One region of the Pseudomonas sp. AN-1 genome, then DNA from elsewhere that is predicted to be linked to it. Evidence: riboswitches for the same ligand, from Rfam matches in the RefSeq annotation. Region 1 holds a riboswitch; the other holds the start of a gene.
What was found. Region 1 has a riboswitch for cobalamin ahead of cobG (precorrin-3B synthase). Riboswitches for the same ligand answer to the same signal wherever they lie in the genome.
Positions count from the first base shown of each region.

Region 2: it holds a riboswitch for cobalamin, as region 1 does, so the genes downstream of both, SK095_RS13780 (TonB-dependent receptor) here and cobG (precorrin-3B synthase) in region 1, are expected to answer to the same signal.

Region 1 covers NZ_CP139195.1:749,009-755,976, reverse strand. The annotation lists gene SK095_RS03360 (hypothetical protein) at 1-935, shown strand, start outside; gene SK095_RS03355 (cobalt-precorrin-6A reductase) at 1,137-1,874, opposite strand; gene SK095_RS03350 (cobalt-precorrin-5B (C(1))-methyltransferase) at 1,868-2,968, opposite strand; gene cbiE (precorrin-6y C5,15-methyltransferase (decarboxylating) subunit CbiE) at 2,961-4,181, opposite strand; cobalamin riboswitch at 4,288-4,474, shown strand; gene cobG (precorrin-3B synthase) at 4,594-5,937, shown strand; gene SK095_RS03335 (precorrin-8X methylmutase) at 5,934-6,560, shown strand; gene SK095_RS03330 (precorrin-2 C(20)-methyltransferase) at 6,560-6,968, shown strand, end outside.
Region 2 covers NZ_CP139195.1:2,936,236-2,943,203, reverse strand. The annotation lists gene SK095_RS13780 (TonB-dependent receptor) at 1-1,668, opposite strand, end outside; cobalamin riboswitch at 1,769-1,976, opposite strand; gene dxs (1-deoxy-D-xylulose-5-phosphate synthase) at 2,019-3,929, opposite strand; gene ispA ((2E,6E)-farnesyl diphosphate synthase) at 4,094-4,984, opposite strand; gene SK095_RS13765 (exodeoxyribonuclease VII small subunit) at 4,981-5,220, opposite strand; gene SK095_RS13760 (sulfite exporter TauE/SafE family protein) at 5,382-6,152, opposite strand; gene SK095_RS13755 (putative bifunctional diguanylate cyclase/phosphodiesterase) at 6,223-6,968, opposite strand, start outside.

The DNA of each region.
Region 1 (6,968 bases):
CAATGGTGACACCAGACCAGTTGATGGGCGGGGGGAAGCTGAGCACTGAACAAGATCAGCGCCTCTCAAACTGCCACATCTACATCATTGCCGCTCGGCCCGCTGTCAGATTTGATCCCGAATCAATCAAGCATGAAAACGACCAGTTCTCTGGCGTCTTGATTTACAAGGTCATGGGAGAAGAGCGTCGACTCCCGTTCGATGACTATAAATGGAAGCTGGAGGATGATGCCACCCAGCTGGTATGTCCGTACCCACACCTTCAGGTCCACGCGCAGAATCCTGAGGGTAAGGGTGTAACCTACATGCCGGCAAATGCAATAGCGACGTTGTATTCACAAAGCGATATAGCCTCAACTGATCTGAATGCTTTTCAAGTGCTATATGTCGGCCAAGCAATCGGTGATGGTAGTCGGCGGGCGCTCGATCGGCTAGCCAGCCATTCTACGCTGCAGAAAATTCTCGCCCTCGCACCATACGAACACCCAGATCAAGAAATCATGCTCTTCATGTATGAATTTGATCATGCTCAGGTCGTTTCTTCTATGGATGGCAGGGCGAAAGGTGCAATCTCTACCGATGAGAATGAGTCAAGGATATTAAAGACCATTCAAGCCCCGCCAGAAAAGAGGCAGAAAATCGGAATGATTGAAGCCGCTCTGATCCGATATTTTCAGCCAAAATACAACGAAAAATTCAAAATAAAATTCCCATCTACCAAGTTGAAAGTTCTGAAATCATGTTATGAATTAGATATCTCAGGCTTGATTGTAGAATTGGACTCAAGTGACCTGGGCGTCTATATGTGCTCGCCAACCATTGCTGTCGCCAACCATCACCTCGTGAGGTTCGATCTGGTAGCGCCGATGAAACGAGCTTCATTCTTCAACGCCACCGGAATCCGCGAGATGCCTGGCATCATCAAAGCTACCTGACCACTGCCACGGTCCATTGAGGGTCAACAGAACGATTCTCAATGGTGGCCATAGTGAATGGCTGAAGCTGTTGCGTTGAACACTGGAGTTCGAGCGCGTAGGGTAGAAAACCGCGCAGCGTTTTCTACCAGCCCATGCCCCGCAGTACACGGTGGAAAAGACCTGCGGTCGTTTTCCACCCTATGCGGTATGGCACATCGTTCAGCCCCGCCACCGATCCTCAACCAATCCCGCCAGCAGCTCTTCGGCGCAGGCAAACTCCCGCGTCCCCCCCGGTAACTCCGGCCTCTTCAACACCAGCACCGGAATCCCCCGTTCGCGTGCTGCCTGCAGCTTGTGCTCGGTGGCCTGGCTGCCGCTGTTCTTGCTGATCAGCACGTCGCAGTCGATGCGCGCCATCAACGCACGTTCGTCGCCGAGGGCGAAGGGGCCGCGGGCGCCGAGGATTTCGGCGCGCGGTGCGGGCGGCTGGGCGGTGAGGCAGCGCACGGTCCAGTGCTGGTGGGCAGGGATTTCAGCCAGGTGCTCCAGCGGTTCGCGGCCGAGGGTGAACAGCGGGCGGCGGAAGGGGGCGAGGGCAGCGATCAGCTCCGCCCAGTCCGCCACCTCGCGCCAGTCGTCGCCGGGGCCGGGCTGCCAGCCGGGGCGGCGCAGTGCCCAGCAGGGGATGCCGGCGAGTTGAGTGGCACGGGCGGCGTTGCGGCTGATCTGTGCGGCGTAGGGGTGGGTGGCGTCGATCAGCAGGCCGATGCCTTCGGCCGCGATGAAGCGCGCCAGCCCCTCGGCGCCGCCGTAGCCGCCGACGCGCACCTGGCAGGGCAGGTCGGCCGGCACCTTGCCGAGGCCGGCGAGGCTGTAGATGGCATCGCTCGGCAACTGGCGGGCGATGGCCAGCGCCTCGCCGATGCCGCCGAGCAGCAGGATGCGTTTGTTCACGATGCGGACTCCAGCGCCCGGCCGACGAAGCGGCCCTGGCGGTCGATGGCGAAGACTTCCAGGCGTACCTGCGCTGGGACTATCGAGCGAGCGAAGGCCAGCGCGCGGGCGCACACCGCATCGCCCAGGGCGATGCCGGCGGCGCTGGCCAGGGCGAGTGCCTGCTGGCTGGTGTTGGCGGCGCGCATGGCGTCCTTCAGCGCGCAATCGGCACCCAGTTCGGCGGCCCAGTCGGCCAGTTGCGGCAGGTCGATGCTGGAGCGGCGGCTGTGCAGGTCGAGGTGGCCGGCGGCGAGCTTGCTGATCTTGCCGAAGCCGCCGCACAGGGTCAGGCGCGCCACCGGGGCGCGGCGCAGGTGCTTGAGCACGGCGCCGGCGAAGTCGCCCATCTCGATCAGCGCGCTGTCGTCGAGGCCGTAGTGGTCGCGCATGGCGTCCTCGCTGGCGTTGCCGGTGCAGGCGGCCAGATGCTGCAGGCCGTTGGCGCGGGCCACGTCGATGGCCTGGTGGATGGAGGCGATGTAGGCCGAGCAGGAGAACGGGCGGACGATGCCGGTGGTGCCGAGGATTGAGATGCCGCCGAGGATGCCCAGCCGTGGATTCATGGTCTTCAGCGCGATTTCGGCGCCGTTCGCCACGCAGACGGTGACCTCGAAGCCGCCGGCGTAGCTGCGCTCGGCGGCCAGCGCGCTCAGGTGCTCGGTCATCATCTGTCGCGGCACCGGGTTGATCGCCGGCTCGCCGACCGCCAGCACCAGTCCGGGGCGGGTGACGGTGCCGACGCCGGGGCCGGCGTGGAAGCGCACGCCAGGACGCGGATCGAGCGCCACGCGGGCGCTGATCAGCGCGCCGTGGGTGGCGTCCGGGTCGTCGCCGCCGTCCTTGAGCGTGCCGGCCTCGGCGCCGCCGGCGCACGGCCGGCAGAACTCCAGGCGCATGCTGACCCGCTGGCCCTTGGGCAGGACGATCTCCACCGCGTCGCAGGCGTCGCCGCCCAGCAGCAGGCGCGCGGCGGCCAGGCTGGTGGCGGTGGCGCAGCTGCCGGTGGTCAGGCCGGTGCGTAGCGGGCGCGGCTGTTCCGGGGTTTCCTCACGCATCGCCGGCCTCGACGGGCTTGCGCACGCAGAGCAGGGTGATCGGCAGCGCCTGGCGCCAGGTGTCGAAGCTGCCCAGCGGCTGGGCGTGGGCGATGTGCAGGCGCAGCAGCTCGCCGCCGTGGCGGGCGTACCAGTCGATCAGCCGCGCCTCGCTTTGCAGGGTGACGGCGTTGGCGACCAGCCGCCCGCCCGGCTTGAGCGCCGCCCAGCAGTCTTCCAGCACGCCGGGGCCGGTGACGCCGCCGCCGATGAACACCGCGTCCGGCGCCGGCAGGCCGGCTAGCGCCTGCGGCGCGCTGCCGGCGACCAGCTGCAGGTGCGGCACGCCGAGGGCGTCGCGGTTGTGGCGGATGTGCGCCTGGCGGCCCGCGTCGGCCTCGACGGCGAGGGCGCGGCACTGCGGATGGGCGCGCAGCCACTCGATGCCGATCGAGCCGCAGCCGGCGCCGACGTCCCACAGCAGCTCGCCGGGCAGCGGGGCGAGGCGGGCGAGGGTGACGGCGCGCACGTCGCGCTTGGTCAGCTGGCCGTCGTGGCGGTAGGCCTCGTCGGGCAGGCCGACGGTGGGCGGCAGCGGCTGCGCGCCGGCTTCCGCCCGGCAGTCGATGGCCAGCAGGTTGAGGGCGGCGCCGGGCGGCAGGCTCCAGTCGGCGGCGAGGCCGTCGAGGCGCCGTTCGTGCGGGCCGCCGAGGTGTTCCAGCAGGCTGAGGCGGCTGGGGCCGAAGCCGCGTTCGCGCAGCAGTGCGGCGACCTCGGCCGGGGTGGCGGCGCCTTCGCTGAGTACCAAGAGGCGCGCGCCGGGCTGCAGGTGGCGGTTCAGCGCGGCCAGCGGGCGGGCTACCAGCGAGACCACCGTGCAGTCCTGCAGCGCCCAGCCCAGGCGCGCGGCGGCCAGGGACACCGAGGAGGGCGCCGGCAGCACGCGCAGCTCCCCGGCCGGCAGCGCGCGCGCCAGGCTGGCGCCGACGCCGTAGAACATCGGGTCGCCGCTGGCCAGCACGCAGGTCGGCGTGCCGCGCCGGGCCAGCACGGGCGCGAGGTCGAACGGGCTGGGCCAGCACGCGCGCGCGGCGCTCACGCAGCGCGGCAGCAGGGCCAGCTGGCGCTCGGCGCCGACGATGTGCGCAGCGCCGAGCAGGGCGCGGCGGGCGCTCTTACCGAGGCCGGCGAAGCCGTCTTCGCCGATGCCCACTACGGTCAGCCAGGGCGTCATCGGGGTTCCTTGTGTGATGGGCGGATGTCTCCGCCGGAATGCCGCGCCCTGGCGAATGAATTCGCCTCTACGGTGGTCTGTGAGGGCAATGGCGGCGAAAGCCGGGCATAATAGCGCGTTCGTCGGTGCCCGTTCAGGGCCGAAGAGGGAACACGGAAGAGCATCGCTCCGACCGTGGCTGCCCCCGCAACTGTCAGCAGCGAGTCCGCGTCACAGGCCACTGGGCAACCGGGAAGGCGACGCCGGGCGACGACCTGCCAGCCAGGAGACCTGCCGGCGATAGGAGTCGCGAGTGCCAACGTCGGGCGGGGTGTACCGACGCTGCAAGCGCGCCGGCCTGCGGGCCGGCGCGGGGTTTCGCCTGTGGGCGGGATCGCAGGGGTCGCCGCGACGGACAATCCGGTGACCTTTCGTGAAGCATCCTCTTCGCGCGGCTGTGCCGCGCCCTTCCGCCTGTCCGGGCCTGTTGCGCATCGTCGCCGCCCGCGACGGCGGCATCTGCCGCATCAAGCTGCCCGGTGGGCGGCTCAGCGCCCGCCAGGCGCGGGCCATCGCCGCCGCGGCCGGCGACTGCGCCGACGGCGTGCTGGACGTCACCAACCGCGCCAACCTGCAGATCCGCGGCGTGCGCGCCGGGTGCGAGGACGCGCTGATCGAGCGCCTGCTGGCCGCCGGGCTGGGCGCCGCCAGCGCCGGCGGCGACGACGTGCGCAACCTGATGCTCAGCCCCGCCGCCGGCCACGATCCGCAAGCGCTGCTCGATACCCGCCCGCTGGCCGCCGCGCTGCTCGCCCGGCTGGAGCGCGAGCCGCGCTGGCACGCGCTGTCGCCCAAGTTCGCCGTGCAGCTCGACGGCGGCGAGGCGCTGGCGATGCTCGACCATCCCCACGACCTGTGGCTGTCGGCCCTGCCGGGCGAGGACGGGCCGCGCTACGCCTTCGGCCTGGCCGGCTGCCCGCCGCAGCACGCCGGGGACGAACCCGCGCTGGCCTCGATTCCGGCGGCGCAGGCCGGCGAGCTGGTGTTCGCGCTGCTGGCGCTGTTCCTCGACCGCGCTGGCGCCGAACAGACCCGCATGCGCCATCTGCTGCAGAATCTGCCGGCGCCGGCCGTCCTCGCTGCGCTGCGCGCACGCCATCCGGCGCTGGATCTGCGCCGCGACGTCGCGCTGCTCGCTTGGCGCCGCGCGCAGGCCGAACCGCAGCGGCGCTTCGGCGTGCAGGCACAGCGCCAGGCCGGGCTCTGCCAGGTCGGCGCGCAGACCGTGCTGGGCCGCCTCGACGCCCGCCAGTTGCAGGCGCTGGCGGCGCTGATCGAGCGACTGGGCACGCCCTGCCTGCACCTGACGCCCTGGCAGGGCGTGCTGCTCCCCGACGTGCCCGCCGCGCGCGGCGCCGAAGCGCAGCGCGCCCTGTCGGACCTCGGCCTGCTGGTTGACCCGGCCGCGCCGCTGGCCCGGCTGATCGCCTGCAGCGGCTCGCCTGGCTGCGCCCGCGCGCTGGCCGACACCAAGGCCGACGCCCGGCGCCTGGCCGCCTTGCTGCCGCCCGCGGCCGGCGCGGCGGACATCCACCTGAGCGGCTGCCCGCGGCGCTGCGCCGCCGCCCATGGCGCCGCCTTCACCCTGCTGGCCACGGCCCCGGCGCGCTACCAGTTGCTGGCCGGCGACCACGGCCCGGTGCTGGCCGAACATCTGAACATCGAGCAGGCCGCCGCGCGGCTGGCCGCCCATCCCTCATCCCCGGAGTCCCCATGATCGACTACATCCGCGATGGACAGGAAATCTATCGCAACTCCTTCGCCATCATCCGCGCCGAGGCCGATCTCGCGGCGATCCCCGCCGATCTGGAAAAGCTCGCGGTGCGCGTGATCCACGCCTGCGGCATGGTCGACGTGGTCGACGAGCTGCGCTTCTCGCCGGGCGCCGGCGCTAGCGGGCGCGCCGCGCTGGCGGCCGGTGCACCGATCCTCTGCGATGCGCGGATGGTCGCCGAGGGCATCACCCGCGCGCGCCTGCCGGCCGACAACCGGGTGATCTGTACCCTCAACGATCCGGACATCCCCGCGCTGGCCCGCGCGCGCGGCAACACCCGCTCGGCGGTGGCCCTGGAGCACTGGCGCGACCATCTGGAAGGCAGCGTGGTTGTCATCGGCAACGCGCCCACCGCGCTGTTCTACCTGCTGGAGATGCTCGCCGCCGGTGCGCCGAAACCGGCGCTGATCCTCGGTTTCCCGGTGGGCTTCGTCGGCGCCGCCGAGTCCAAGGACCTGCTCGCCGAAGGCAGCCACGGCGTGCCCTACGTGATCGTCCGCGGTCGGCGCGGCGGCAGCGCCATGGCCGCCGCGGCGGTCAACGCGCTGGCCACGGAGGTGGAATGATGGGCAAGGGACGACTGCTGGGCCTGAGCGTCGGGCCGGGCGATGCCGAGCTGATCACCGTCAAGGCGCTGCGCCTGCTGCGCGGCGCGCCGGTGGTGGCCTATTTCGTCGCCAAGGCCAAGGCCAGCAAGGGGCAGGGCGGCAACGCCTTCGGGGTGATCGAGGAATACCTGCGCGACGACCAGCTGCGCCTGCCGCTGGTCTATCCGGTGACCACCGAGAAGCTGGCGCCGCCGCTCTCCTACGAGGAGGTGATCGCCGACTTCTACGACACCGCCGCCGCGCAGGTCGCCGCGCACCTGGACGCCGGCCGCGACGTGGCGGTGATCTGCGAGGGCGATGCGTTCTTCTTCGGCTCCTACATGTACCTGCACGACCGCCTGGCCGAGCGCTACGACACCGAGGTGG
Region 2 (6,968 bases), 2.2 Mb from region 1:
CTCCAGGCGGCCGTTGAGTCCCGGCAGGAGCAGGTAGTCGAGGTGGGCGCTGGCGCTGTGGCGCGATACGCCGGGCACCTCGTTGCCCGCGAAGGGGCCGGTGCGGTACTCGGAGTCGGTGAAGCTGTACTGGCCGCCGAGGGCGAGGCGCTCGGTCAGCTGGCGGCGGGCCTCGAGCAGCAGGCCATCGCGGCGGGTCTTGTCCAGGTTGACGTTGGCGCCGGTGCCGGGACCGAAGGGGCCCGTGGCCGTGGCGTCGTACATCAGCTCGTCGTCCAGATCGAGGCGGTAGACGCTCAGCTGGTAGCGCTGCGCGCCGTCGTCCCATTCCACGCCGCCTTCCCAGGATGCGCCGGTCTGCGGCTTGAGGAACTCGACGCCGGGGCCGACGAAGCCGTTCTCGTCGACGTTGGCCCAGCGCAGCACGTCCTCGCGCTTGAGGAACACGCGGGTCTGCGCGTCGGCCTGCCAGGACAGGCCGACGCTGCTGCTGCCCTCGCGGTCGGTGTGGTTGCTGCCGGCGCTGTGGTCGCGGTCCTCGGCCTCGCTGGCGCGGTAGCCGAGGCTCAGCGTCAGGTCGTGGCCGAGCGGCTGGCTGAATTGGGTGTACCAGTCGCGCAGGGTCTGGCGGAAGTCGCTGCCCCAGGAGGCCTGGTAGTCGCTGGTGATGTGGTCGTGGCCCAGCAGCCATTCGCTGTGGCCGCGCGCCGTGTCCCAGCGGGCGGTCAGGCGCGGGCTGAAGCTTTCGATGCGAGTGCCTTGGCTGAAGCCGCCTCCGAAGAACGAGCCCACGCCATCCTGGTCGCTGTGGCTGTAGTCGAAGTTGGCGGTCCAGATCTCGTCGAGGCGCTGCTCGACGGCGAAGCGGTGCACCTGGGTATTGCTGTCGTTCCAGTCCGTGGACTGGCTCTGCTTGCGGTCGCTGCGGCGTTGGGCGAGGCTCAGCGCGCCCGGATAGAGCAGCTCGTCGTCCACCGTCTGGTACTCGTACAGCGCCCAGCCGCGGGCGTGGTCGTAGCGCAGGCGGCCGAAGGCGTTGCCGTAGTCGGCGGCGTTGTGGTCGCGGTAGTTGTCGGTGTGGCGGGCCTCGCCGCTGGCGTACACCGAGAAGCCGCCGCCGAGCTGCTGGAAGACATGGCCGCGATAGGCTTCCAGGTCGTGGCTGCCGCGGCTGGTCTCCACGTAGGCCTCGTTGCGCCGCGGCGTGCGGGTGACGATGTTGATCACCCCGCCGACCGCCTGGTCGCCGTACAGCACGGTGCCGGCGCCGCGCAGGATCTCGATGCGCTCGATGTTGGCCAGCGGCACGCTGTTGAGGTCGGCGCCGGCCATCGCCGGCTGGTTGAGGCGGCGGCCGTCGACCAGGATCAGCGTGTTGTTCACCGCGTTCTCGCCGAAGCCGCGCAGGCTGGGCGTGGCGCGGCTGCCGTCGCCGATGATGTCGCGCAGCTGCACGCCGGCCTGGCCGCGCAGCACGTCGATCAGGTTGTGGGCGCCGCTGCGCTCGATCTCGGCGCGCTTGATCACCCGCACGCTGGCCGGCGCCGGCTGCTCCAGCGGAGTGGCGCGGGTGATGACCAGGGGCGCGATGTCGTCGCTGGCCGGCTCGGCGGCCAGGGTCAGGCTCGGGGCGAGGGCCACGGCCAGCGCCAGACGGGAAAGCTTCATCAGGAAATCCTCAAAAGTGAAGGCAGACTTTCGAGGAGGGCAGAAGACAGAAACGCGCCCACAGGACGGGCGCGCGACTGACGGTGCGGCCCTCCGCAACACCTGTCGAATCCGTCGGGGCCGGTCTCCGGGCTGTCGACGCGCCGGTTCGCCTTCCCGGGACATTCCCAGTGGCTGTTGAACGGGCGTGCAGACCGAGGTCTGCGGTCGATTACCGTTGCGGGGGCAGCGCCGGCCTTGTCCGAGGACGCACCGGCTTCCCGTTTAACGCAGGCCCTAGCCTGCGCACCCTGACGAAAAGCAAAACGCCGCGCACCTTAGTGCGCGGCGTGGTGAAACTCAAGCAGCTTTCAGACGACTCGGGATGAGTTTTTCTCAAGCAGCGCCAGGCGCGCGCGCACCGCGGACTCGATGCCGGCGGCATCCAGGCCGCATTCGGCGAGCATCTCGGTCGGCTTGGCGTGCTCGACGTAGCGGTCGGGCAGGCCGAGCTGCAGCAGCGGCATGACGATGCCCTCGGCGGCGAGGAATTCGGCCACCGCGCTGCCGGCGCCGCCCATCACCGCGTTCTCCTCGACGCTCACCAGCAGCGCGTGGCTGGCGGCCAGCTCGCGTATCAGTGCGGCGTCGAGCGGCTTGACGAAGCGCATGTCGACCACCGTGGCATCGAGCTTCTCGGCCACCTCCAGCGCGGCGGCCAGCTGCACGCCGAACACCAGCAGGGCGACCTGGCCGGCGCCGTGACGACGGACCACGCCCTTGCCGATCTCGACTGCCTCCAGCGCCGGAGAGATCGGAGCGTTGGGGCCGCTGCCGCGCGGGTAGCGTACCGCCGCCGGGCCGACATGCCGGTAGCCGGTGGTCAGCAGCAGGCGCAGCTCGTTCTCGTCGCTGGGGGTCATGACGACCATGTCGGGGATGCAGCGCAGGTAGGAGAGGTCGAAGCTGCCGGCGTGGGTCGGGCCGTCCTCGCCGACCAGGCCGGCGCGGTCGATGGCGAACAGCACGTCGAGGTCCTGTACCGCGACGTCGTGGATCAGCTGGTCGTAGGCGCGCTGCAGGAAGGTCGAGTAGATCGCCACCACCGGCTTGGCGCCCTCGCAGGCCAGGCCGGCGGCGAGGGTCACCGCGTGCTGCTCGGCGATGGCGACGTCGAAGTAGCGTTCCGGGAAGCGCTCGGCGAAGGCCACCAGGTCGGAGCCTTCCTTCATCGCCGGGGTGATGCCGATCAGGCGCTCGTCGACGGCCGCCATGTCGCACAGCCACTGGCCGAACACCTCGCAGTATTTCGGTCCGCTGGCCTTGGGCGCGGCGCTGCTGCCGACCTCCAGCTTGCCGATGGCGTGATAGCCGATCGGGTCTTCCTCGGCCGGGGCGAAGCCCTTGCCCTTCTTGGTCACCACGTGGAGGAACTGCGGGCCCTTGAGTTCGCGCATCTTGCGCAGGGTGGCGATCAGGGTCGGCAGGTCGTGGCCGTCGATGGGGCCGATGTAGTTCCAGCCCAGCTCCTCGAACAGGGTGCCGGGCACCAGCATGCCCTTGGCGTGCTCCTCGGTGCGGCGGGCGATCTCCCAGGCGCCGGGGATGCGCGAGAGGATCTTCTTGCTGCCCTCGCGCATGCTGGCGTAGGTGCGGCTGGAGAGGATCTTGGTCAGGTAGTTGTTCAGGCCGCCGACGTTGCGCGAGATCGACATGTCGTTGTCGTTGAGCACCACCAGCATGTCGGCGGCGGTTTCCGAGGCGTGGTTGAGCGCCTCGAAGGCCATGCCGGCGGTCAGTGCGCCGTCGCCGATCACCGCCACGGTGCGCCGCTCGCTGCCCTGCAGACGGTTGGCCAGGGCCATGCCCAGCGCGGCGCTGATCGAGGTGCTGGAGTGGCCGACGCCGAAGGTGTCGTACGCGCTCTCACTGCGCCGCGGGAAGGCGGCCAGGCCGCCCTTCTGGCGCAGGGTCGCCATCCGCTCGCGGCGGCCGGTGAGGATCTTGTGCGGGTAGGCCTGGTGGCCGACGTCCCACACCAGACGGTCCTCGGGGGTGTGGTAGACGTGGTGCAGGGCGATGGTCAGCTCGACCACGCCCAGACCGGCGCCGAAGTGCCCGCCGGTACGCCCCACCGTGTAGAGCAGGTACTGGCGCAGCTCGTCGGCCAGGGTGTCCAGCTCGGCCTCGCTGAGGTCGCGCAGCGCGGCGGGGCTGTCGATGCGGTCGAGCAGGGGCGTGTCGGGCCGCTGGCGGGGAAACTCGTGCAGCGTCTTGGGCATCGGACGGGTTCGGCAGTCGGAAAAAGATGGGCGAGTTTACCCGAAGCGGCCGGGGTGCCCAAGCAAGCGAAGGTCGAGTGGAGCCGGCGCAGGGGGGATGGCCACCCCGTGGAAAATTCGCGCCGCGATTTTCCGCCGTGGCGGCCGGGTCCGGACCGGGGAACTCAGTGCGTGCGTGCGACTATGTAGCAGGCCAGCTGGCGCAGGGCGTCGGCGCGCTCGTCGAATGGCTGCAGGGCCGCCAGCGCCAGATCGCGCAGTTCCAGGGCGTAGGCCTTGGCGGCGTCGAGGCCGAGCAGCGCCGGGTAGGTCGGCTTGTCGTGGGCCTGGTCCTTGCCCTGGGTCTTGCCCAGGGTGGCGGTGTCGCTCTCCACGTCGAGGATGTCGTCCTGCACCTGGAAGGCCAGGCCGATGGCGCGGGCGTAGTCCTGCAGCGCGGCGAGGCTGCTGGCGTCGCTGCCGCCGCTGGCCAGGGCGCCGAGGCGCACGCTGGCCTCGATCAGCGCACCGGTCTTGTGCCGGTGCATGGTCTCCAGGGCGGTCTGGTCGAGCTGCACGCCGACCGAGCCGAGGTCGATGGCCTGGCCGCCGACCATGCCGGCCGGTCCGGCGGCGCGGGCCAGGCTGACGACCATGTCCAGGCGGGTGGCGGCATCGGCGGGGTTGCGCCCGGCGTCGGCGAGCACCTCGAAGGCCAGCGCCTGCAGGCCGTCGCCGGCGAGGATGGCGCAGGCCTCGTCGAAGGCGATGTGGGTGGTCGGCTGGCCGCGGCGCAGCTCGTCGTCGTCCATCGCCGGCAGGTCGTCGTGGACCAGCGAGTAGGCATGGATCAGCTCCACCGCGCAGGCCGCGCCGTCGGCCCGTTCGGCCGCGCCGCCGAGGGTCTCGCAGGCGGCGTAGGCGAGCAGCGGGCGCACGCGCTTGCCGCCGTTGATCACGCTGTAGCGCATGGCCCGGTAGAGGCGCTCGAGTTCGGGACGGGGAGCGACGAACAGGGCGTCGAGGGCGGCGTCGACGCGTGCCTGGCAGGCGGCCTGGTACTGCTGGAGACTCATTGCGCCTCGCCCTCCGCGTCGAAGGGGGCGGTCTGGCCGTCCTGGCCGAGGAGGATCTGCACCTTCTGCTCGGCCTGGCCCAGCGCACCCTGGCACTCGCGGGTCAGGCGGATGCCCTGCTCGAAGGCGGCCAGCGAGTCCTCGAGGGACAGCTCGCCGCTCTCCAGGCGCTCGACCAGGGTCTGCAGCTCGCTCAGCGACTGCTCGAAATCGGGGGCGGTTTTCTTGCGGGCCATGGCGGCGCTCTCGGACGGCGGAAAAACGGGCGCGACACTAGCAGAGCCGCGGCGTGTGGGCAAACGCCATCCAGGCGGCTGGGGCGCCTGTCCCGGTGCGCATGGCGCACCCTACGGAGACGGTGCGATGCGTAGGGTGCGCCGTGCGCACCATGGGCCGCTCAGCGCCCGTAGGTGGCCCAGAAGTAGTAGAGGGTCATGCCGCTGCCGACGACGATCACCAAGGCGCGCAGCCAGCGCGCCGGCAGGCGCTGGCCGAGCGCGCCGCCGGCGTAGCCGCCGAGGGTGGCGCCGGCGAGCAGCACGGCCAGTTCCGCCCAACTGACCCGGCCGGCGACGACGAAGGTCAGGCTGGCGACGCTGTAGATCACCGCCGAGATCAGGTTCTTCAGCGCGTTGGCGCGGGCCAGGGCGTGGCCCTCGATGGCGAAGGCGGCCAGCTGCAGGATGCCCATGCCGGCGCCGAAGTAGCCGCCGTAGATCGATACCAGCGAGTGGGCGCCGAGCGACAGCGGGCCGTGCGGCGGCACCGCGCTGGCGGTGCCGCGGCGGGCGGCGAGCAGGCGGCTCAGCCAGGGGCTGGCGGCGAACAGCGCAGTGGCGGCCAGCAGCAGCCAGGGAATCAGCACGCGGAATACCTCGTCGCCGCCGGCCAGCAGCAGCAGGCCGCCGCCCAGGCCGCCGGCGAGGCCGGCGGCGAGCAGCGGCCGCAGGTAGCTGCCCAGCGGGCGCAGCGAACCGCGCGCCGCCCAGGCCCCGGCGATGCTCGCTGGCCACAGGGCCACGGCGTTGGTGGCGTTGGCGGTGACCGGCGGCAGGCCGGCGGCCAGCAGTGCCGGGAAGGAGAAGAAGGTGCCGCCGCCGGCCAGGGCGTTCATGCCGCCGGCGGCCAGGCCGGCGAGCAGCAGCAGGATCAGGTCGGACAGGGGCATGGCGGGCTCCGCACAAAAATGGTGCACCAGCTTAGCAGGTAGCGGCGGTGCGGGGAGAGCGGCGCCGGGCTCAGGCGCGGGCCGGCGACTCCGCGGCGGCGCAGGCGTCGGCCGGCTGCGGGCGGCCGAACAGGTAGCCCTGCAGGCGGTGACAGCCGTTGCGGCGCAGGAAGTCGGCCTGGCGCTGGTTCTCCACGCCCTCGGCGACCACCTGCATGCCGAGCTGTTCGGCGATCACCAGGATGCCGCGCACCAGCGCCACCGACTGGCGGCAGTCGGGCAGACCGCTGACGAACTGGCGGTCGATCTTCACCCCGTCGAAGGGGAAGAACTGCAGGTAGGCCAGCGAGGCGTAGCCGGTGCCGAAGTCGTCGAGGAACAGGGTCAGGCCGGCCTGCTTGAGGGCATGCAGGGTGTCCTGCACCTGCTGGTCGGCATCCAGCAGGGTGGTCTCGGTGATCTCCAGCTCCAGGCGCTGCACCGGCGGGCGTTCCTCGGCGAGGATCGCCAGCAGCGTGCCGGCCAGGTCGGCCTGGCGGAAGTCCAGCGGCGACAGGTTGACCGCGATGCCCCAGTCGCGCCCCTCGTCCTGCCACTGGCGCAGTTGGCGGCAGGCCTGGCGGAAGATCCAGCGGGTGGCGTCGAGGATCAGCCCGGTCTCCTCCAGCACCGGCATGAACTGCGCCGAGCTGACCAGCCCGCGTTGCGGCGAGCGCCAGCGCAGCAGCGCCTCGAAGCTGTGCCGGCGGCCCTGGCGGTCGAGCTGCGGCTGGTAGTACAGCTCGAACTCGCCGCGCGTCAGGGCGTTGCGCAGCT